Sporocytophaga myxococcoides: one gene and its partner. The protein of the gene in region 1 interacts with the protein of each later gene in a pairwise test. Links are inferred from orthologs where the notes say so. Each region holds a gene or a part of one and is shown on either strand. Other genes may lie near its edges.

Region 1 (12,534 bases):
ATGGCTGCCCATCACGACAGCCATTCAACTTTTCGCCTTCCGCTTTTAGCTTTTAGCTTCTAATCATAGTTCAAAACCGGACTAAGCCACTTCTCAACCTCTTCCACAGACATGTTCTTTCTCTTGGCATAATCAGTCACCTGATCTTTTTCTATTTTACCCAATCCAAAATATTTAGAATCAGGGTGAGAAAAATACATGCCACTAACAGATGATGCCGGATACATGGCAAAGCTCTCAGTTAGCGCAATTCCTGTTCTACAGTTGGGATCCAGCAACTTGAATAAAATACTTTTCTCTGTATGATCCGGACATGCAGGATATCCTGGAGCAGGTCTTATCCCCACATACTCTTCTTTTATTAAAGCTTCATTATCAAACGACTCTCCACTTGCATATCCCCAATACTCCTTTCTTACCTTCTCATGCATGCATTCTGCAAAAGCTTCTGCCAGTCTGTCTGCTATAGCTTTGATAAGTATGGAGTTGTAATCGTCGTGATCTTTTTCATACTTTTCGAGTAAAGGTTCAATACCTATACCTGCAGTCACTGCAAAACCACCGATGTAATCATTAATTCCCGATTCTTTTGGGGCGATGAAATCACTGAGCGCCAAATTAGGTATACCTTTGCCTTTCAATCCTTGTTGTCTTAATGTATGAAAAGTCGTAAGGATTTTACTTCTATCTTCTCTGAAAACTTCATGCTTGTGATTACCATGATCAATTACTTCCTTATTAAACTCATGCAGAATGATATCATCATCACCTCCTCTTGTTGCAGGATAGAAGCCTATAACTGCTTTTGCCTGAAGTAATTTTTTGTCGATTACCTCTTTTAATAGAGCTCTAGCATCATCATATAGTTTTTTTGCCTCTATACCGATAATAGGGTCTTCAAAAATTTTAGGAAACTTTCCTTTAAGCTGCCAGGTCTGGAAGAAAGGAGTCCAGTCGATGTACTTGCTAATTTCTGATAAGGAGTAATCATCGAAGAATTTTGTACCCAGAAAAGCAGGTTTGGTGACTTTAGTAGATGTCCAGTCAATAGGAGCTTTATTAGCCCTTGCCTGATCAATGGTGATATAATTTTTATCTTTCTGCCTTTTAGAATGTTCTTCGCGTGCTTTAGAATATTCGGCTTTAAGATTCTTAATAAAATTATCTTTGGCTTCACGATTCATAAGGCTTCCGGCAACCGGAACGCTTCTTGAGGCATCCAGAACATGAACAACAGATCCGCTGTAATGTGGATCAATTTTCACTGCGGTATGTATTCTTGAAGTTGTAGCACCTCCGATCATAAGCGGGACTTTTAAACCTGCTTTTTCCATTTCCCTTGCAACTGTAACCATTTCATCAAGAGAAGGAGTTATCAGACCGCTTAATCCTACGATATCTACATTATTTTCCTGAGCCGCTTTAATGATTTTATCAGTAGGCACCATTACTCCAAGATCGATGATCTCGTAGTTATTACAACCTAAGACTACTCCAACTATATTTTTACCAATATCATGAACATCACCCTTTACAGTCGCCATAAGGATCTTACCAGCATTTTGCCCTTCTCCTCCTCCTTTTTTCTTTTCTTCCTCTATAAATGGAAGCAGATAAGCTACTGCTTTTTTCATTACCCTTGCGCTCTTGACCACCTGAGGCAAGAACATTTTTCCTTCACCGAAAAGATCACCAACAATGTTCATTCCATCCATTAAAGGTCCTTCAATAACCTCCAAAGGTTTATCGAACATGTGCCTTGCTTCTTCAACATCCTCATCAATATAATCAACTATACCCTTAACCAAAGCATGAGCTAACCTTTCATTCACAGGAAGCTTGCGCCAGGTTTCATCTTTAACAGTTTCCTTACCCTTGTTCTTAACCTTTTCAGCCATTTCGAGCATTCGTTCGGTGGCATCCGGACGTCTGTTAAGCAATACATCTTCAACATGCTCCAGCAGATCTTTAGGAATATTTTCATAGACCTCAATCATACCCGCATTCACAATACCCATATCTAGGCCAGCTTTAATTGCGTGATACAGAAATGCGGAGTGCATCGCTTCTCTAACCACATCATTTCCTCTGAAAGAAAAAGATATGTTACTAACTCCTCCACTTACTTTTACTCCAGGTAGATTTTCTTTAATCCATTTGGTAGCATTGATAAAATCTACTGCATAGTTATTGTGTTCTTCAATACCTGTAGCAACAGTAAGAATATTCGGATCAAAAATGATGTCTTCTGCAGGGAAGTTAACCTCCTTGGTTAGTATATCATAAGCTCTTTTACAAATTTCTATTCTTCTTTGGTAAGAGTCTGCCTGTCCCTGTTCATCAAAAGCCATGACAACAACAGCAGCTCCATACTTTCTGACTTTCCTCGCATGTTCCTTAAATTTCTCTTCTCCCTCCTTTAAGCTTATTGAATTTACAATAGCTTTACCTTGAACACATTTAAGGCCAGCTTCAATTACCGACCATTTGGACGAATCCACCATAATAGGAAGTTTGGCAATATCGGGCTCAGAAGCTATAAGATTAAGGAAGGTTGTCATTGCCTGCTCAGAATCCAGCATCCCCTCATCCATATTCACATCGATAACCTGAGCACCACCTTCAACCTGGTTTCTTGCTACAGCAAGGGCTTCTTCATAATTACCCTCTTTGATAAGACGTGCAAACATTTTAGAACCTGTTACGTTGGTTCTTTCTCCAATATTGATAAAGTTAGCTCCTTTGAAGACTTTCAATGGCTCAAGTCCGCTGTATCTTGAAAGATGATCTGATTCAGGTTTTGTTCTTGGCTTGTATTTAGCTGCTAAATCTGCAATTGCTTTAATGTGCGCAGGTGTTGTACCACAGCATCCACCTATAATATTCAGTAAACCTTCCTCAAGAAATTCTTTGATAGTAGAAGCCATCTCCTCCGGACTTTCATCATATTGCCCGAATTCATTGGGCAGCCCCGCATTAGGGTGTGCACTGATCCCTGTAACTGATTCCTTTGCTAAATCTCTGATGTGTTGCTTCAGCTGTTTTGCTCCTAATGCGCAGTTAAAGCCTACAGTTAAAACAGGTAAGTGAGTAACAGAATATAAAAAAGCTTCGACTGTTTGTCCGGATAAGGTCCTTCCGCTTGCATCCGTAATGGTGCCTGAGATCATAACAGGAATTTTTGATCCTGTGTCTTCTTTATACGATTCAATTGCAAATAAAGCCGCTTTGCAGTTAAGTGTATCGAAAACCGTTTCGACAAGAAACAGATCTGCCCCTCCCTCTGCAAGCCCTTTTACTTGTTCATAATATGCTTTTACAAGATCATCAAAAGTTACTGCTCTGTAGCCAGGATTATTGACATCAGGAGACAAGGAAGCCGTTCTGTTTGTGGGACCTATAGAACCAGCCACAAATCTGGGTTTTGAAGGATCCTTCTTATTATATATATCTGTAGCTTCTTTGGCAATTCTTGCAGATTCAAAATTTAGTTCATAAACAAGATCTTCCATATGATAATCCGCCATAGCAATCGAAGTACCACTAAAAGTATTGGTTTCAATTATATCAGCGCCCGCTTCAAGGTATTTCAAGTGGATTTCTTTGATAACATCAGGACGAGTAAGCGATAACAAGTCATTATTACCTTTTAAATCTCCTTTATGATCTTTGAATCTTTCCCCTCTAAAATCAGCTTCTTCAAGGGTATATCCCTGAATCATGGTTCCCATAGCGCCATCAAGCACAAGTATTCTTTTCTTTAATACTTCCTGAATGTCAACAGTCATTTTTCAATAACTTTTTTTAGATGAATAATATGATGAAGAGCTTAAACGGAGAGATTCCCGGGGAAGGAGTTCTACCTTATCTTTCTCTGCTGAAAATAAAATTCTCAGAGTGGGAGTTAGCACCTTCTATTAAAGGGTTGCTAAGACATCTAAGGGCCCAATCCCTCCGTCTTTCCGGATAAGTTCAATGCAAATTACTAATAAAGTTTCTTTTTAAATAAATTATATCCAAAATTCTTTCCTTTCCACGCATGATGTAATAATTTTTCAACATTTTAAACATGTCTTTTCCTTAATTCCTCTATTTTTGGATTGAATTACAAACAGCTTTATTTCAGATTAACTCCTGAAATCCAATGCTGTTCAATTTTACATTAAAACCCATCAATTAATTTGAAATTTGCTGCAGTAGACATTGGCTCCAACGCTATCCGTTTTCAGATAACAAGCATCCTGAAACACAATGAAATATTCAATTTTAAAAAACTTGAATATGTTCGTTTTCCGCTTAGACTTGGTCAGGATGTATTTCAGTTTAATAAGATCAGTCCTGAAAAAGCAGAAAAGTTCGTAAAGCTCATGAAAACCTTTAAAATGCTTTTAGAACTATATGAAGTAGATGATTATATCTTCTGCGCTACTTCAGCGATGCGCGAATCCACCAATGGAAAGGAAATTGCAGAACGAGTAAAGAAAGAGGTTGGTATTTCAATTGATATTATTGATGGAGATCAGGAAGCTGATCTCATCAATGCGGTACTTTTCAATGAACTTGATGAAAAAAGTTACATTCATATTGATGTAGGTGGCGGTAGCACAGAGCTGAACATATTTGTAAACAAAAATAAAGTTGCTGCACAATCCTTTAAAATCGGATCTGTAAGAAGACTGAACAAACTTGATGCGCCTGAGGAATGGAATAGAATGGAAAAGTGGGTTAGCGATAATATTTCAAAAGCTGAAAAGCCTGTATATGCTATAGGTACAGGAGGTAATATTGGAAAAATATATGAACTTGCAAACCTCTCAAGATCCAAAGACCTGAAACCTAGCATAAAGATTGACAAGATTGAAGGAGTCCAGAAACAGGTAGCCGCTATGACCTATGAAGACAGAATTCATGTGTTAAATCTTAACCCTGACCGGGCTGACGTTATTGTTCCCGCTTCGGATATATATATATCGGTAATGCGATATGCAGGAGCTAAAGAAATGCTTGTGCCTGAACTAGGTCTGAAAGATGGATTGATTCAAATGTTGTTCAGGAGAAATATGCTCGATGTAAATCAAGTCACCATTATTAATACTAATAAGTTCCCGAAATAATCCGGGAACTTACTTTTCCGCCCTTAACTTTTTTAGTTTATTATATTTTTGAAAGGTAACTTTACCTGTTTCTCTTGCTATGATATAACCGTAATAGCCATCCAGAATACCCAACTTAAGGATGTAGGAATGGAAAAATCTATAAAACGGACTTATGTATAATTTCATAAATCCGGGCTTTTTTCCTTCTTTAAAAAGTCTTTCAGCTGCCAGCGTGCTATACTTATCATTTTTCTGATCATACTGATCAAGTGAATAAATAGTATAATGAAGAATGGCTCCTTTAAGTTTTTTTACACTCGTCCCTTTCTCCATATTCAGCTTTTCATGCACCGGACTATTATCCCATTTGATTTTATCTTTACGGAAAACCCTTACATGTGATTCCGGATTCCAGTGCCCAAACTTCAGCCATTTCCCACAGAAATTAGACTTCCTAGGTATTTCGTAGCAATCAAATTGAGGATGATTCAATTCGCTTTTGATTTCTTCAATTAGCTCTTCGGACAGCTCTTCATCAGCATCCAGAGAAAGTATATAATCATACCGAGCATAACTATTGCCGAGATTCTTTGTAGGACCGTATCCCTCCCAATTTCTTCTCAGAAAATTAACTTTGTATCTTCTGCAGATGTCTTCAGTATTGTCTCTGCTAAAGGAATCCACTACTACAATATCATCAGTAATGCGAGCAAGAGATTTTAAACATCTTTCAATGTTTCTTTCCTCATTGTATGTTATGACGACAGCAGATACAGGTACTTTCATATATTAATGAACAATGCTGAATGCATAAATTGTAAACGAACTTCCTACTAATCCAAGACCTATTAGCAACATAAAAAAAGCTTTTTTACTTTTCTCTGTTGAAGAAATAAGGCTTATTGCACCCATCACAAGAGCTAGCTGAAGAAAGAGTGTGGCAAGATCAAAATAATCTCCTGCCCTTCCGAGCACCTGCAGATGTTCTTCCCATTCTTTTACCCCAATTACCTGACCAAGTTTTCCATTCAGCTCCTGTACCCAGTTTTCCTCTCCTACTGCTTTTGATCCAAGGAGAATTTCCTTTTTCTCTTTTGAATATCTCTCCACCTCTTTTTCTAGTCCTGCAACAACACCTTCAATAGCTGTCCTTTTATCCTCTACAATCACTCCTGACCTAAGCAATGACTTTAATAACTCTCCTTGTCCTTCAGCCAATGATTCTTTAATACTCTTGGACTGATACCACATATAAGCTGAGCTTTTCTCATTCGTCTCAATAATTTCATCATCTCCGTATTTCCCTCCGCCCAGATCTGCAATAGCAAGTATTGCAGCAAATACAGCTAACAACAAGCCACAGTAAGTTTCCAGCCTGTTGCTTTTTCTCTCTGGTTCTTCCATTAAAATTTTATTATTAAAATATTGCGGGTAAAAATAAACAAAGCCCTTCTGAATTAGAAGAGCTTTGCTTTTAAAACGATTTCTTTGGTAACTTTATAAAACTCTTCATGCACATTAAACGGCTCTTCTCCTTCAGTGGCCTGATTAACATAAGTACCGTCGTTTAACAACACATAGCTGTTCACATTATCTTTAAGTGAGTAATCTAGTATACTGATTGTTTGTTGTTTCAATAATGGATCTGCAATCAGAAACAGAGATTCAATTCTTCTTTCAAAACTTCTCACCATCATATCGGCACTACCGCCGTATACTTTTGAATCGCCTGCATTATGGAAATAGTAGATTCTGGAGTGCTCAAGAAAGTTACCTACAATTGATTTAACAAAGATATTTTCACTAACGCCTTCCACACCTGGTCTGAGGCAACACATTCCTCTTACTATCAGTTTTATTGAAACTCCCGCCTGAGATGCAAGATATAGAGCGTCTATCGTTTCATTATCTTGAAGAGAGTTTATTTTTATTACAATTCCACTAGGCAATCCGTTCTTCGCATTTTCAGCCTCCTGATTGATAAGCTCTATAAGCTTCTTCCGCATATTTCCAGGTGCGGTGATCAGATATTTATATTCCGAATGTACAGAATGGCCTGTTATAACATTAAAGAATTCATTGATGTCATGCGCATAAACCTCATTGGTAGTAAGCAGTCCAAGATCTGTATAAAACTTAGCAGTCTCTTCATTATAATTACCGCTGGACATATGCACATATCTTGTTACTTTCTCGTTGTCCTCTTTACGAACAATCATCATCAGCTTGGTGTGCGTCTTATAGTTGCTTACACCATATATTACGAAGCAACCGGCTTTCTGGAGTCTCTGAGCTTCCTTAATATTATTTTCTTCGTCAAATCTGGCTTTGACTTCAAAGAGAACAGAAACGTGTTTACCATTTTCAGCTGCCTTTAATAAAGCATTTGTTATTCTAGACTCCTTAGCCAATCTGTATATTGTGATTTTGATTGAAAGTACATCCGGATCTTCAGCAGCACGTTCTATCAGATCAATAACAGGTCTGACATTATTATAAGGATGATGTAGCAGTACATCATGAAACTTAAGATACTCGAAAAGGTCTTCATCCACTTCTTTGCCAAAGCTTATAGGCTTTACAGGAGCTGCAAGAGTTGGAAGTTTGTCTTTAAATCTTTTATGATTGATAATCTGCCAAAGGCTGGTATAATCAATGAGGTTGTCATTGACAAAAATATTAGATTCATCAATTTCCCAACGTTCCGTTAATAGCTTCATCATCCATTGAGAATATTTTGGCTCTACTTCAACCCTCACAACCCTTGCTGTTCTTCTGGTTTTTAGCTTCCTCTTTATTTCATCAATAAATTGAGCTTCCATATCATCACTTTCTTCAAGTGAAAAATCGCCGTTTCTTGTAATACGGAAGAGGTTTACAGATAATATGTCGACATTTCTGAACAGCTTATGAATTTGCCAGCGAATTATTTCTTCAATAGGAATAAAGATAATTTTCTCGTCCCTTTCAATTTCAAAGAATCGAGGCAGGTTTTGGGGAATCTGAACAAAGGATAATTTTCTCTGGTCGGAAGCACTTTCCTTATTCCTGGTAATGACACCAAAAATCAGGATTTTATTCATTAGAATTGGGAACGAATGGTAATTATCATATACCATCGGAGTAAGCATTGGGAAGACGAGTTTTTTGAAATAAGAAATCACCTTCTCCTTTTCTTCCTCAAAAAGATCTTCGATTCCGGCAATTACAAATCCGTTTTCCGAAAATAATGGCTTAAGTTCTTTTCCATAATATGCAACCTGATCTTTACAAAAGTCCTGAACTTCGTTAAGTAGAGTTTTTCTAAAAGGAATCTCTCTAAGGCCGGAATAATCGACTCTTTCCTTACCGTAATCTATATAATTGTAAAGACTTCCAACCCTGATCATAAAAAATTCATCAAGGTTGGAAGACGTTATTGCAAGAAATTTAAGTCTTTCAAAAATCGTCCGATTAGACTTCTTAGCCTGGTCCAAAACTCTGTAGTTGAATTTCATCCAGCTAAGATCTCTGCTGATGTACTTACTATTGGTAATTACCGGGGTCTGTTGCAGTAACATTGAAATATGTCTTCTATACCTGTTAAGTTTATTTTTTATCGTCTCAACAGTTCGGAACCCTCCCAGGAGCTTTCTTATTTTCACTTTCAATGATTAGAGGTATGCATAATTAAATGCAATTTATAAACCTTCCTTGATATAAAAATAATATATATCCGGAAAAAGTTTAAAATTACCTGAGTACCACCGATATATTTTAGATATCCAGTTTTGCGTATTTAGCGTTTTTCTCAATGAATTCGCGGCGAGGCGCTACTTCATCTCCCATCAGCATTGAAAACAGGTGATCTGCTTCCGCGGCAGACTCGATAGATACTTTCTTTAAACTTCTTTTCTCCGGATCCATAGTTGTTGTCCACAACTGCTCCGGGTTCATCTCTCCGAGACCTTTATATCTCTGTATGTTAACAGAGTCTTCTTTTCCTTCTTTAGCAATTTCCTTTATTGCCATATCGCGTTGATCTTCAGTCCAGCAATATCTTTCCTCTTTTCCTTTTTTAACAAGGTAAAGTGGTGGAAGTGCAATATAGAGATAGCCATTTTCTATCAGCTTCTTCATGTATCTGAAGAAGAAAGTAAGAATCAAAGTCCTGATGTGACTACCATCAATATCAGCATCGGTCATGATGATGATTTTGTGGTATCTCAACTTATCAAGATTCAGGGCTTTATCATCTTCAGGAGTTCCAAAGCTGACACCTAGTGCAGTGATGATATTTTTTATTTCATCATTTTCGTAAATTCTGTGTTCTTGGGCTTTTTCCACATTAAGAATTTTACCTCTTAGTGGCAGGATTGCCTGGAATTTTCTGTCTCTTCCCTGTTTTGCAGATCCTCCCGCAGAGTCACCCTCTACAAGGTAAACTTCGCAAAGTGAAGGATCAGACTCTGAACAGTCTGCAAGTTTACCTGGTAAACCAGTTCCGGAAAGTACGTTCTTTCTCTGAACCATTTCCCTTGCTTTCTTAGCCGCTAACCTGGCCTGAGCAGCAAGAACTACTTTGGCCACTATTGATTTCGCCTCTTTCGGGTGTTCTTCCAGATAAGTAGTAAGCATGTCTCCCACTACCACATCTACAGCTCCCATTACATCAGAGTTCCCTAATTTTGTTTTTGTCTGACCTTCAAACTGAGGTTCAGCCACTTTCACTGAAACAATTGCTGTCAGACCTTCTCTGAAGTCATCTCCACTGATTTCAATCTTCAGCTTCTCCAGCATTCCTGATTTTTCAGCATAAGCTTTCAAGGTTCTGGTTAAGGCACGTCTGAAACCGGCAACGTGTGTTCCTCCCTCAATTGTATTGATATTATTGACGTAGGAAAATACATTTTCAGTATAAGAAGTATTATACTGCATTGCAACTTCAACAGGAATCGGTCCTTTATCGCTCTCCATGTATAATGGATCAGGAATAAGTTTCTCTCTTGTTGAATCAAGATACTGAACAAACTCTCTCAGACCACCTTGCGAATAAAAAGTTTCCGTAATAGAAGTCCCGTCTTCTCCCTTCGTTCTTGTATCTGTAAGGTTAATTGTAATTCCTTTATTAAGGAATGCCAATTCTCTTAAACGGGTTGCAACGGTTTCGTATTTATATTCTTTTGTTGTAAATATCGTATCATCAGGCATGAAATGAACAGTGGTTCCTGTTTTTTCACTTTCTCCTATGATTTTTACAGCATATTGAGGGACACCCTTTGAATATTCCTGCTGGAAAATTTTTCCCTCTCTGTGAACAGTCACTTTTAAATGGATAGATAATGCATTTACGCAGGAAACCCCCACACCGTGAAGACCTCCGGATACTTTGTAGGTATCCTTATCAAATTTTCCTCCTGCATGAAGTACCGTCATAACGACTTCAAGTGCAGATCTGTTTTCCTTAGTGTGAATTCCTGTTGGAATACCACGACCGTTATCAGAAACAGTTATTGAATTATCCTCATTTATAGTGACATTTATCGTATCACAATAGCCTGCCAGGGCTTCGTCAATGGAGTTATCCACTACTTCCCAGACAAGGTGATGAAGACCTTTAACGCCAATATCTCCGATATACATGGCCGGACGCTTTCTAACAGCTTCCAGGCCTTCCAGAACTTGAATGTTATCCGCTGAGTAATTGCTCACTTTATCAGTAATTTCGCTCATTATAGAAGGGTATTGTAAAGTGTAAATTTACAATTTTTAATTAGATTATTCGCCTTTATAAGGGAGGAATGGATAAATATTTATCAACAGGGCGAAATAAGTTTTCAAAACAACCAACCAACTATCTATCAGATCATTAATATGTCCCTACAGATAACATCACAAGTGTGCACCCCATTACTGGTTCTATATTATTTTTCTGAGCCAACTCAATCAGTTCATCATTCTCGGTACCTGGATTAAATATAATCCTTTTGGGCTTCAGATTGATTATATATTCATAAAGACTGGTCTGATTCTGCGGACCAACATACAAGGTGATGGTGTCTATTTCTTCGATGTCTGGCTTGTCATTCATAATAGTTTTTCCGGCAACCTCACCCTTTTTAATTCCTACAGGAAATATTTCATGACCGAATTTCACCAGCATATGAGCTGCTTTATATGCAAACCTTGATGAATCGGGGGTAGCGCCCAAAATGACAGTTCTTTTATTCATAATATTCAAAAATCAATGATTCTTAGATCCATAAATTGCCGCAAGACTTTCCGCACATTTTTCGCCATCCATGGCAGCAGATACAATACCTCCTGCGTATCCGGCTCCCTCACCACAAGGGAACAATCTTTTGATCTGTATATGTTCCCTTTCCTCCTTTTTTCTCGGGATAGATACCGGTGATGACGTTCTGCTTTCAACACCTACAATCTGAGCTTCATTGGTCAGATATCCTCTCATTTTCTGACCAAAATCCTTGAAACCTTGTCTTAATCTCTGAACAATAAAAGGAGGCAACACATCCCCCATTTCACAGGATTTTAATCCAGGTTGATAAGATGTTTCAATTAAGGAAGAAGATATTTTTTTCTGAACAAAATCCGAGAGTCGCTGGGCAGGGGCTGTTTGAGTCTTTCCTCCCATTACCCAGGCTTGCCTTTCTACTTTTTTCTGAAACTCTAATCCCGCCAATGGGCCAAACTTTTCAAATTCTTTAAACTCTTCTTTTTCAACAGATACGACAATGCCACTATTTGCAAACTTAGAATCCCTTCTGGATGGAGACATGCCGTTCACAACAATCTCTTCCTGAGCAGTAGCTGCTGGAACAATAAATCCTCCAGGACACATACAAAAAGAAAATACCCCTCTTTGAACTCCCTGGAACGGTACCTGACTTACCAGCGCATAACTTGCTGCCGGAAGATAATCTCCTCTAAACTCACAGTGGTATTGAAGGGAATCTATCAAACTTTGCTGATGTTCCACCCGCACTCCTAGTGCAAATGGTTTAGCTTCCACTATGATACCTTTATCATGAAGAAGATAAAAAATATCTCTGGCAGAATGCCCTGTAGCAAGTATCACTCCGATTCCTGGTATACGTTCTCCGCTGCTTAATACAACACCTTTTACCTCCTCACCTTCCAGAACAAAATCTGTTACCTTTGAATCAAACCTTACTTCGCCTCCTGCTTCAATGACTGTATTTCTGAGTTCCTGAACAACCATTGGCAACTTATTAGTCCCAATGTGAGGATGCGCATCGATAAGAATTTCTTCTGTAGCACCATGGGCTACGAGAATTTCCAGGATTCGTCTTATATCACCACGTTTTCCCGATCGGGTGTAAAGTTTACCGTCAGAATAGGTACCTGCACCTCCTTCTCCAAAGCAATAATTAGATTCAGGATTAACAATGTGATCTTTATTTATAGCTGCGAGGTC
Region 2 (12,754 bases), on another replicon or contig:
CCGGAAGCAGATATACTTTATCAGGTAAAGGATTTTTCTCAAGACTACCATAGAACCAATATTGGGATTGGTTCAAAGTTTCTTTAGTCATCCTGGATAGTATAGATTCAAAAGCATTTTTTGCATCTGCATTTGATAATCCTGACCAGTTTATAAAATCTTCAAAAGTTGCAGGTCCATGACTTTGAAAATATCTTTTGGCAAGTTCAGGTAAGGCATCTTTTCGTTCTAGGGTATTGGCTTTAGGAGCCCAGGCATCAAGCAGCGTAAAGGTTGTCTCTTTACCTTTCATTGGTCCCTGGCAAATGATCTTCTCAAGAGATGCTCGGTTAATCAGATATACTCCTCTGTTTTCCTCAGGAGAAATTTTATGTTCATTAAGTTTTGAATAAAGCTCCTGTCTGGTAAGAAACTTGCCATCTAACTCTTTAGAAAAGATCCTAAATGCTTTTGAAAATATTTTTTCATCCAGGCCTACACTATAATACTGTTTCTGCATTCGATTAATAACCGCAGAACCAGCCAGATCAAGTATCCATTTTATATCTTTGGAAGATACAATATGCAGAGTTCCCCTCAATGCAGAAGTTCTCAAAATTGACCCGTCATTGATACTTTTTATAATAGTTGATTCTGAAGAATTGAGTAGCCGTAAACCAATTGCCAATTTAGATGCCGAAAAATCCTGAGATTGAATAACACCTGATTTTTGCACTACTTCCTCACAAGTTTTTTTATTGCTATTCACCAGCCCATGATTTATAAGTCTATAGTATAAAATATCCGAAGGCGTCATGTTCAAAGTATTTATATAAAGCGATCTTATCAATACAAATAAAAAGAGAATGACTGACAACAGTGTGTCAGTAGGAAATAAAAAAGCACCAGATTCATATATTGAAAAATCTGATGCTATTTTATTTATTGAGTAGTATATTCTTACGCTTTGAATTTAACAAGGGTAACGTGGTCTCCTCCTTTCTCACGGACTTCATCTGCTACACTTTCTACTTCTTTGTATTTTCTCAGGAAAGATCTTACTGTATCTTTTAATACACCACTTCCTCTTCCATGCACGATCCTTGCTTCCGGCAAACCCAACAGAAGAGCATCATCAACCCAGTTGGTTAATAAGTTAATTACATCTTCTTTAGCTTTGCCTCTAACATCAAGCTCAAACTGAAAGTGTAGTAACTTCTCTTTAGTGTCTATAGTAATATTTCCGGAATCAAAAGAGGCTGACTTTGTTGCCTCTGCCGGTGGTTGAGAAAAGGTGACTTTATTTTTCTTAACAGTCATTTTCATAATACCCATAGCAACTTCAAGGTCGTTGCCTTTAACAGAAAGGACTTCTACTGCAGTGTCCTGACCATTGATTTTCACAAAGTCTCCTGGTTTTATTTCGCTCATAGCTATAAAAATCTATTTTTATATTAATCAAAAATAGAATTTCCCTTTGCATTAACAAGAGTGAAGTATAATTTTTTGAATTGATCTAGTCCCCTAAAATATGAATTGAACTACTTATAAGTAGATGATCATTAGTGTGATAATTCAAAGTATAAATACAACAAGGTTCATTACCCTCTTGGAGAATGAGCTATGATATCTCTAATAAATATGAAGTTTAAAAAATAGCCACAAGATATTGCTGATTAAACCGAATTAAGCTGCACCAAGTCTCAATGGTCTAAACGTTTCATAACAATTCCTGATTTTCCTGACAGTACTGTTAAAGAAATGTTTCTGAACGATATAAGTAAGCGCATTAACAGTAAATGAAGAAAACAGAAAATAATTGGCTCCCATTTTACTCGCTTTACTCTTTTCTTCGTTTGAAAGGTGTTCGTTCATTATGACAATAATTACATTTTCCTTTTCAAGTTGGGAAGCATTGGCATAATCTTTCAGGAAATCCCATCCATCAACAATTGGAGTGTTCATATCAAGCAGCACCAATATTTTAGATTCCTTTAATTTTTTGCCTAAATGAAGATGGTCTAGATACAGAAATGCATGGCCTCCATTGAGAGCGAGCTTAATTTGTTCTGCCATTCCTGTGGATTCAATGGAAGATTTTATACGGCTTGTGAAATCGCTGTTTTTGCCTACAATTATTACCTGGTCAATTTTTTGCATAACGGTATAAGTAAGGTTTCAATGTATTTTTACGAAATAAATTAAAGTATAGTTACACAGGGAAATTCGATAAAGAAGTAAAATTAATGGATAAGACTTAAAAACCGAAAGTTTTAATTTATATTTAATGCAGATTAAATAGAATTTAAACAAGAACCTTAACCAACAATCCTGTTTTTATTCAATTTTACTGCAGCAAGGTAAACTATTTATAGGAAAAATACAACTGAACTTCAGCTCGTTACAACAAGTTCTGACTTTTTTTTTTAATCGAAATCACAAAAAAATACCTGAAAGAGAGCTTTCAGGTATTAATTACTGAGGATTTAAATATTATCTTTATTTTTTAACAGACTTATTTAATTCTTTAATTAACACATCAAGTTGTTGCTTGTCGCTAGGCTCTTCTGCTTTTGCCAGTGCTTTTTGTGCATGATCAAGAGATCTTTTGAATAAATCGTCAATCTCAGCTTCAAGTACTTTTCCTTCTTTCTGATACGCTCCTACGCTTAGGGTTCCAAGTTTTTGATGTTTCTCTTTTCCAGTATTGTAATAAATAACAGCTGTGTTAAAATTGGCAATCAAATCATTTGGTTCAATGGATAACACCTTTCCGTATGTATGCAAAGCTTTATCCGTATCTGTTTTACCATACAATACAGCAAGCTGGTTCAGAAGATTTATATCATTTGGGTTATTCTTAATCAGATTTTCTATAGATGCTGCCGCTTCTGAATCTTTACCTGTTTGCAAATAAAGATTTTTTTGAAGCTCCAGAAGCGTCTTATTGTTTGGGAAATCCACCAATCCTTTTTTAACTGTTGCAAGTGCTTTCTCAGGACTTTTTTCTATTTCATTTTCAATTGTTATCTGATAATAATATAGAATAGGGCTTTTGTAGTTCAGAGAATTTAGTTTTACTACACTGTTTTTAATGACATTCATTTCTTGAATCTGTTCAGCGGCATAAATAGCATTGATATATGCAAGTGTATCAGCAGGTTTTATTTTTTGGGCAATTTCAAAACTTGAGATGGCTTGTTTATAGTTACTAGCCTCATATTCTGCAAATCCTTTATTTATAAACAAGCCCCATATTTCCTGCAATTTTACAGAAGACATTTTTGAATATTCTCCTTTAGATTGTTCCAATTCGACAGCTTTGTTATAGGATTCATAGGAAGTCTGAAGTGCTTCCGGTGCAGCAGCCTTTACTTCAGCCTTCTGATTCATTGCAATGTCCTGATATATCAGTCCTTTATAATACCAGGTTTTTGCATTGGCCTTTGTTTTTTCGTGTTGACTTGCTCCGTCAATTTCCTGTTTCGCTTTTATCAAATCCCCATCTCTATGATAAAGGATTGCATTGGTAACAGCAGAGTTCTGGGCGACTCCAATCAGACAACATCCACTTAATATTACACTCAAAAAGATTCTTTTCATAGCTAAATCAATTCTTTAGATTTATATAGTTAAAAGACTGTTTATGTGATATTTATAAAAAAATGCCGAAATAAAATTCCGGCATTTCTAAATTTACTCATTATCATTTTCTTCCTCTTCGGACTGAGACTCTTCAGGAGCTTCAGGATTTGGAAGTTGTGCTTCTATATCCGGTATTTCTGTTGTTGGTTCAGTTGACTCTGATAGATTTTCATCTGTAGCAAGGTTTTCAATCTTGGCAATAGATGCTATTTCATCAGTTTCGCTGAGTTTTATTAGTCTGACACCTTGAGTCGCTCTTCCAACTACTCTAAGATCTGAAACCGGCATTCTTATAGTAATTCCGGATTTATTGATGATCATTAATTCATCTTTATCCGAAACATCCATTATTGCTACCAGTTTACCGGTTTTTTCAGTGATATTAAGAGTTTTAACTCCTTTCCCCCCTCTGTTTGTTACTCTGTAATCATCAATATCAGAACGTTTACCATATCCTTTTTCGGATACAACAAGCAGATTATTATCTGAACAACTCAGGCAAACCATTCCGATTACTTTGTCCTCATCATCTGCTAAGGTAACACCTCTTACCCCGGCAGCATTTCTACCCATAGGACGAACATGTTCTTCATTAAACCTTATTGCCCTTCCTGATTTCAGTGCAATAACGATTTCATTACTTCCATTCGTCAACCTTACGTTCAGAAGTTTATCACCTTCATTAATGGTAATTGCCTGAATACCGTTGGATCTAGGACGAGAGAAGGCTTCCAGAGAAGTTTTTTTAATGGTTCCATTCTCTGTCACCATTATAATAAAGTTATTATTGATGTAGTCAACATTCTCTAATGTTTTTACATTAATAATTGCCCTTACTTTATCTTCTTTTTCTACATTGATCAGGTTCTGAATAGGCCTTCCTTTAGAAGTTTTGCTGCCTTCAGGTATACCATAAACTTTTTGCCAGAAAACTTTTCCTGAATCTGTAAAAATCAGGAGATAATTATGCATTGTCGCTATAAAAAGATGCTCTGTAAAATCATCTTCTTTAGATACTGCCCCTCTTGAGCCAACTCCTCCTCTGGATTGAGAACGATATTCAGTTAATGGTGTACGTTTAATATACCCTTCATGTGAAATAGTAATAACCATTTCATCATCAGCGATAATATCTTCTATGTCAATATCATCAGCAGAGTGTACAATTTGAGTTCTTCTTTCATCACCATAACGTTCTTTCATTTCAAGAGACTCATTTTTGATGATTTGCATTCTGAGTTCAACGCTGTTAAGAATTTCATTTAACCTTGCAATTAAAGCCATAACTTCTTCGTATTCCTTTACGATTTTGTCACGCTCCATGCCTGTTAAACGCTGAAGTCTTAATTCAAGAACCGCCTTTGCCTGAATCTCCGACATTCCAAAGTTTTCCATTAAGCCTTTTTTAGCTTCTTCCGGATCTCTGGAATTTCTGATTAATTTTATAACTTCATCAAGGTGATCCAGGGCAATCAGATATCCTTGAAGGATATGTGCACGCTTTTCCGCTTCTTCCAGCTCAAACTTCGTTCTTCTTACAATAACTTCATGACGATGATCCACAAAATGTCTGATCATGTCTTTCAGATTTACAGTCATCGGCCTGCCATTTACAAGCGCAACGTTGTTTACTCCGAAAGATGACTGAAGCTGAGTATATTTATACAGATTATTTAAAACGATGCTTGGAATAGCATCTTTTTTTAATTCATATACTATGCGAAGTCCTTCTCTATCCGATTCATCTCTGATGTCAGAAATTCCTTCAATTTTCTTTTCATTGATCAGTTGTGCTGTTTTTTCCACCATTGAGGCCTTGTTGACCATATATGGAATATCGTGGACAACAATCATATCTCTTCCTGTAGGAGTATTTTCAAAAGTGGCATTTGCTCGTACTACAACTCTTCCACGACCTGTTTCAAATGCCGATTTTACTCCTTGATAACCATAAATGGTTCCTCCTGTTGGAAAATCAGGAGCTTTTACGAATTCCATCAGCTCCTCAATTGTGATGTCATTGTTATCAATATATGCACAAACACCATCCACAACTTCACGTAGATTATGTGGAGCCATATTGGTAGCCATACCAACAGCGATACCGGAAGTTCCGTTAATCAAAAGATTTGGCACCTTTGAAGGAAGAACTGTGGGTTCTTCAAGGGAATCATCAAAGTTTGGCTGAAAATCTACTGTATTCTTGTTTATATCAGAAAGCATTTCTTCGGCGATTCTCTTGAATCTAGCCTCAGTATACCTCATTGCCGCAGGAGAATCACCGTCTATAGATCCGAAGTTTCCTTGTCCATCGACCATCATATATCTCAAAGACCATGGTTGTGCCATACGAACCATGGAATCATATACCGATGCGTCACCGTGAGGGTGGAATTTACCAAGTACTTCACCAACTATTCTCGCCGATTTTTTGTAAGGTTTGTTCCAGTTAACACCTAGTTCAGACATTCCGAAAAGCACCCTTCTGTGTACGGGTTTTAATCCGTCTCTTACGTCTGGTAATGCCCTTGAAATGATAACTGACATCGAATAATCGATGTAAGCTCCCCTCATTTCATCTTCAATGTTAATAGGAATAATGTTTTCGCCTTCCGCCATAGATATTATAAATGGAAATTAGGATTTTTTAATGTAGCAAGATAAGTATTTTTAGCGAATGCCCACAATTTGACATCCTAAATTTGGCTTTTATTTATACACATTCAGATTTAACAAGTCTGTGTTTTTTGAATATTGGAACTATTATACAATCAAAAGTTCCCCATTTGTTAATTAACGAAATTATCCCTCTCATTCTGTCATTAGTATCAAGTAAAAAATTTATGAGGATAAAACGGAGTTGCTCCTAAGATGGAACAAATAACGTTGGGTTTGTGCTTTTTATTGTATGTAAGGAGAATTAATCTGGAATTCTCAATAACAGAATTTCACAGAGTTAAAGTAAAAATGCATAATAATAATATGGAGGCCTTGATTGATCTGAGCAAGCATTTGTATGATACTTCCATAGAGGAGGTTAGACTGGTAGAAGTACCTGACTTTAACTATTTAACCCTATATGGGGAAGGGCCTGCCCAGTTGGATATGCACTTTTTGCAGGCTGCTTTAACGCTTTTCAAAGTTGATGAATACGCTAAAAAAATTTTATCAGCCAGGACTCCAATGATCAACATTTGTACGAATGAAATTACCCCTATTGAGGTTTTGTGGTGGAAAGATGACAGGCCGTTTGATTTTAACCTGGACACCAGATGGAAATGGGCAATCATGATCAATGAGCCAGCCATAGTTAATAAAGATGTTTTGAACATTTCAAAGGAAATGGTTTTGGCAGAAAATCCTGATTGGTCTTTTACTCAGTCAATTGCTTTAAGTCACCTTTCAGAAGGTTTGAGTCTACAAACATCATTTAAAGGTGACAGAGCCGAAGGAAAGAAATCACTGGAAAAGGTTCATGACTTTGCCAAAAGCAAGAATCTGGAGTTCGTTGGAAAATATCATGAAATATATTTTGAAAAACCGGAAGGCTTAAGATCCACTCAATTGGTGACAATTTTAAGATTTCCTGTATCAGAAATTAAAATTTCTCAAATAATATAATAGTTACTATGACACAATTACTTGAATCCCCAAAAACAACTTACCTTCTTGAAGGAAGTCTTGAAGTCCTGCATCAGCAGACAAGAGAATGGCTGAGTGAAATGGACTTGTGGAAGGATGAGATACTTTTTTTTAAAAATCTGATTAATAAACAACTTCTGAAAGTAAAGACTGAAGATGACAAGGAGGAATTGAGAGATTATGAAAAAATTCTAAGTAAAATGCATAATGACTGGCTAGAGCACCTTTATATGCAAACACAAGCCCATGAAATGTACCTTGCCGGAATTATGCAAAACAGGCCAAAAGACTATGACGAAGTATACAGAGAAAGACATAGAGACTTAACTGAAAAAGTGGATGGTTTTCATAAAGAAATGAGAAGTATTAAAAGTGAATTATTTGAATTTATAGAAAAGCTATAAAAGAAAAGTTGTAAATGTCTCTAATATTTTAAGTTGTATTAACAATTTGCCTGATCCTCGGTTTGGAATTCAAGCTAAACTGGGGATTTTAATTTTTAATAAATTCATCAGCTAATATATTTTTGTTAAACTATTTGGAACAAAAATTCCAGTAGCATATATTTGTAATGCGATCACCTACCGTGTGTAGTTGATTTATAAAGAAGAAGGGAGAGAATAGGCTCTGAGAACTTCTAGCAACCTGCCACCAAAAATGTAAGGTGCTAAATCCTAGTTCCGATTATTCGGAACAAATATAAATTGACACTTATGAATACAGCCCAATTTAAAGATTTAAAAGAAAAAGTGACTAAGGGACAAGGTTCTTCAGTAAACTTTCGTTTTGCCATTACGTTAAATGCATATAACAACAATAATTGCTGTTGTTGTTGTTTGCTTTAGTAGTTGGCTTTGGCTAATTTCCTGTAGTAACAGGTTTAAATCAATCCTTTAACAATTTAACCCTTAATGCCATGACAAAAACTATTTCTATCACTTTTAAGACGTTGGCACTCACAGCTGGAATTTCTAATTCTCAAAATAACGAAGTTTGCAACCCTGTTTACTCAGTTAATCTATATCATTTTAACGAAACTCCAGGATTGACTTACGAAACATATCTGACTATTTCAGAAATGGTTAATTATAAATGCGACCAGGCGGTGGCTGGTCAATCCCCGCTAAAACAATGTACCTGGAATCTGAATTAATTCCCGGTTTTTAGATAAATTTGGGGCTGCTTCATAATAAAATACTGAAGCAGCCCTTCGTTTTTAATTCAGTTTGACCACAATGAAAATTAAAGTATCGAGTTCTGTTAAAAATACTCCTAACATTAACCTTTCAAGAAAATTCAGAATTGCCAAATATGTCATGTATCGGGAAACCATGTTGCATAAGAGTGACCTCTTATGGACTTTCCTTGGGTCGTTTTGTGGTATCGGACTTATTGGCCTTATTAATAGCCAGATTTTTGAAGTTCAGGACCATATCTTTTTGATTGGATCTTTTGGTGCTTCAGCAGTATTATTATATGGTGTTTCAAACAGCCCATTATCTCAACCAAGAAACTTGTTTGGAGGGCACATCCTTTCAGCTATTGTAGGGGTAACGACGGCTCAATTGTTGCCGGACACATTATGGTTTGCATCTACCCTGGCTGTTTCATTAAGCATCATGGTGATGCAAATGACCAAAACTCTACATCCTCCAGGAGGAGCTACAGCCCTTATTGCCAATATTGGCTCTGCTAAAATAAAAGAACTTGGATACTGGTATGTAGTCTCCCCTGTCGCAAGCGGAGTAATTATCTTATTTTTAATAGCGATGGTATTTAATAATCTCTCAGGAAGAAAATACCCATTGAATAAAGGTAGAAAGCGAAGAGTTAAAAGCCAAAAGCTGAAAGTTGAAAGTCAGAAGCAAGAAGTAGAAAGGCTAAAGTTAAAGGTAGATATCCCTGAAGAAAAGTTTGAGACAGTTTAAGGGCGGAAAGCGGAAGGCAGAAAGCTTAAAGTTAAAAGTAGAAAGAGGCGAATGCCTCTTTTTTTATTAATACTTTCAGCTTTATGCTAAGAAACAAAGCCCCCATCTATAGTAAGTACGGATCCGCTTATGTATGAACTCTCCTCCGATGCCAAAAAGATATAAGCATTAGATACATCTTCGGGTTTACCAAGTCTTCCTACAGGAATTTTATCCTTAATACTTTTAACGATTTTCTCTGGCACATTTTTTAAAGATTCGGTTTCTATAAAACCAGGCGTCACTGCATTTACAGTAATACCATGTCTACTTAATTCTCTCGCCCATACTTTGGTTATACCTACCAATCCTGATTTGGCTGCAGCATAATTGGCCTGTCCGAAATTACTATATATTCCCACTAAAGATGAAGTGTTGATAATCCGGCCAAATTGCTTTTGAACCATATATGGGGCAATAGCTTTAGTACAGTTAAATACACCTGTAAGGTTCAGATCTATTACCTGTTGCCATTGTTCCTTACTCATATTCAGAGATGCAGCATCTCTGGTAATACCAGCATTGTTGATAAGAATATCAATTTGTCCTCTTGATGCAAAAACACTTCTTGCGGCCTCCTCTACCTGAGCAAAACGGGTTGTGTCCACTTCCATAAATGTCACATCTTCCATTCCGTTTTCTTTTATTTCTTTAAGGGTTTCTTTACCCTTTTCAATGTCAATGTCCCAAATAATAACAGATGAACCTTCCGAAGAAAACCTCTCTACAGTCTTTTTCCCAATCCCCTGAGCTCCTCCGGTAATAATACTGACTTTTCCTTCTAGCTTCTTCACACACCGAAAAATTTATAATAAGAATATGATGCTTAAGTACAGAAAAATTAAGGGAAATAGAAAGAGGAAAATAATTTAGTTATTAACAGCTTCAGGACAATAATAAGCCTAATCCAAACAAGATTACAAAAACTAAAGTAGAAAGTGCCATGAGCTTTAACTGAGGATCAATTTTTTCTGAGTCATTTTCTCTGGTTACTTTTATACCTGTAATGAATATCAAAGGGAAACTCAATAGGAACAACCACTTTCCTATTGAATGATTTTCATTTAAAACTATATAAGTAACTGCGGAGCCAAAGCCTCCGATAAGAAGAATCCAGTGATAAATCTTTGCTTTACCTTTGCCCAACCTGACCGGGATAGAATATTTACCCGCAAGCCTATCAGATTCAATATCGCGAATGTTATTTATGTTTAATACGGCTGCAGAGAAAAAACCACAAGCAAAAGCTGGCAATAATATTTTATAATCCAGAGTATGTGTATGCAGATAATAACATCCTCCCACGCCTACAAGACCAAAGAAGAGAAATACGGAAATATCACCAAGCCCGGCATAGCCATAGGGATTTTTTCCTGCTGTATATTTAATGGCTGCTACAATTGAAAGAATTCCCAATATCATAAAAAAGCCAAATGTACCAAATGCAGAAAATGAAATAGCATTTATCAAGAGAATAATACCTGTCACCAATGAGAGAGCGCCAAATATATACATTCCTATTTTCATTGCTTCAGGTGATATGTTCCCTGACTGCACTGCTCTTTGAGGACCTTTCCTGAAAACGCTGTCTGCACCATTCTGAGAGTCCCCGTAATCATTAGCGAGATTTGATAAAATCTGAAGGAAAATTGTAGTTAAAATTGCTAAAAGGCAGATTATAAGTTTGAAACTTCCATCTTTAGCGGCCAAAAAGCTGCCCATGATAATACTGGAAAGTGCCAAAGGAAGTGTCCTTAACCGGAATGCTGATACCCAAGCTTTTGCTGAACCCATTATTTACTTATTGCTTCTGTAATTTCAAAACCCATTGGTGCAGATCCGGAAGGGAAAAATTTAACTAATTCACCATTTTCATTAATTAAATATTTGCAAAAATTCCACTTAGGTGCCTGATCATTCCAGCCATTTTTATCTGCTACAGATAACCACTCAAATACAGGATGTTGCCCTTTTCCTTTTACAGTCACCTTTTCCATCATTTGGAAGGTTACACCAAAGTTTGCAGTACAGAATTCTCTGATTTGAGCACTATTACCAGGCTCCTGATTAAAGAAATCATTTGATGGAAATCCGAGAATAACCACTTTATCTCCATGTGTTTCATGAAGTTTCTGAAGTTCTGAATACTGATGGGTATAACCACACTTGGAGGCTGTATTCACAATCAAGACCTTTTTCCCTTTGAATTTGGAGAAGTCAATTGAATCTCCTTCCAATGTATTAGCCTTAAGTGAATAGAATGAAAAAAAAGCATCCTTACCATCCGAGGGTTTGGACTTTATCTGTCCGCACCCAGGGAGCGCATAAATGAATGTTAATGTTAAAACTACTATAGAAAACTTAAGTGACAATCTCATAATTTACATTTTTTCAGGTACTTCTATTCCTAATAACTGCATACCTCTGTTGATTATTTTGGCTACAGCGAAAGAAAATGCTATTCTGAAGCTCAGTGCATTTTTATTTTCTTCAGAGAAAATCGCTACTTCTCCATAAAAATGATTATACGCTTTTGCCAGGTCAAAGATATACTGAGCTATTTCTGAAGGTGCATAGTTTTTGGCAGCATCTTGAATTTTCTCCGGAAACTTTGTCATCAGCACAATTCCTTCCCTTTCTGAAGGATGAAGATTGACGAGAGTGTCAAATGTTTCTTTATTAAAATCTATTCCAAGTTGTTTTGCTTTCCTTAAAATTGCAGAAATACGTGCGTAAGTGTATTGAATAAAAGGACCTGTGTGCCCCTGGAATTCAATAGATTCTTCAGGATTGAAGAGCATACGCTTTTTCGGATCCACTTTTAACAAGAAGTATTTTAAGGCGCCTAACCCCAGTTTCTTATATAATGCCTGAAGGTCTTCTTCGCTAAATCCTTCTATTTTGCCTAGCTCTTTCGTTCTTGCCTCAGCAGTATCCAGCATCTCTTTTACCAAATCGTCCGCATCTACTACAGTTCCTTCTCTTGATTTCATCTTCCCACTTGGCAGATCAACCATCCCGTAAGAAAGGTGGTAGACACCATCTGCATAAGACTTCCCAAGCTTCTTTAAAATAAGCTTAAGTACATTGAAATGATAATCTTGCTCATTGCCCACCACATATACAGATTTCTCCGCATTGTATTCCTGGAATTTGAGGTCTGCAGTTCCTAAGTCCTGAGTTATATATACTGATGTACCATCTCCTCTTAACAAGAGTTTCTGATCCAGTCCGTCTGAAGTTAAATCTACCCATACTGAACCATCAGGCTTTTTGAAGAATACCTGTTTCGCAAGTCCTTCTTCTACTATGTTTTTCCCTAAAAGATAAGTTTGAGATTCATAATAGAATTTATCAAAATCGACACCTATCATCTTGTATGTGGCATTAAAACCATCATACACCCAGCCATTCATTTTTTCCCATAAAGCAACAACCTCTTTATCTCCTTCTTCCCATTTTAACAGAAGTTCCTGAGCTTGCTTCATTAAAGGTGCCTGCTTCTTGGCCTCTTCTTCTTC

Evidence for each region.
Region 2: the proteins of gyrB (region 1) and gyrA interact in binary tests that used the Escherichia coli proteins (3 or more experiments, as listed by UniProt). The link is inferred for Sporocytophaga myxococcoides from one-to-one orthologs.

Annotation. Positions count from the first base shown.
Region 1 is NZ_BBLT01000004.1:127,185-139,718, forward strand. Bases 8,331-11,249 are described here. They hold gyrB (DNA topoisomerase (ATP-hydrolyzing) subunit B), read right to left. Parts: upstream 10,809-11,249; coding sequence 8,853-10,808; downstream 8,331-8,852. Other genes in these bases: ppk1 (polyphosphate kinase 1), read right to left, coding at 8,331-8,656; MYP_RS10825 (CoA-binding protein), read right to left, coding at 10,945-11,249. In the rest of the region: metH (methionine synthase), read right to left, coding at 60-3,788; MYP_RS10800 (Ppx/GppA phosphatase family protein), read left to right, coding at 4,182-5,114; MYP_RS10805 (glycosyltransferase family 2 protein), read right to left, coding at 5,124-5,882; MYP_RS10810 (DUF4337 domain-containing protein), read right to left, coding at 5,886-6,500; more of ppk1, read right to left, coding at 6,554-8,330; more of MYP_RS10825, read right to left, coding at 11,250-11,307; MYP_RS10830 (NAD(P)/FAD-dependent oxidoreductase), read right to left, coding at 11,320-12,534. UniProt on the Escherichia coli protein: DNA gyrase negatively supercoils closed circular double-stranded DNA in an ATP-dependent manner to maintain chromosomes in an underwound state.
Region 2 is NZ_BBLT01000009.1:41,207-53,960, forward strand. Bases 3,460-6,598 are described here. They hold gyrA (DNA gyrase subunit A), read right to left. Parts: upstream 6,244-6,598; coding sequence 3,676-6,243; downstream 3,460-3,675. Other genes in these bases: MYP_RS18790 (tetratricopeptide repeat protein), read right to left, coding at 3,460-3,582; MYP_RS18800 (GyrI-like domain-containing protein), read left to right, coding at 6,496-6,598. In the rest of the region: MYP_RS18775 (winged helix DNA-binding domain-containing protein), read right to left, coding at 1-796; MYP_RS18780 (Smr/MutS family protein), read right to left, coding at 940-1,410; MYP_RS18785 (response regulator), read right to left, coding at 1,666-2,139; more of MYP_RS18790, read right to left, coding at 2,479-3,459; more of MYP_RS18800, read left to right, coding at 6,599-7,245; MYP_RS18805 (hypothetical protein), read left to right, coding at 7,254-7,670; MYP_RS18810 (hypothetical protein), read left to right, coding at 8,183-8,419; MYP_RS18815 (HPP family protein), read left to right, coding at 8,502-9,194; 3-oxoacyl-ACP reductase FabG, read right to left, coding at 9,281-10,027; MYP_RS18825 (1,4-dihydroxy-2-naphthoate polyprenyltransferase), read right to left, coding at 10,119-11,027; MYP_RS18830 (glutathione peroxidase), read right to left, coding at 11,027-11,611; argS (arginine--tRNA ligase), read right to left, coding at 11,615-12,754. UniProt on the Escherichia coli protein: A type II topoisomerase that negatively supercoils closed circular double-stranded (ds) DNA in an ATP-dependent manner to maintain chromosomes in an underwound state.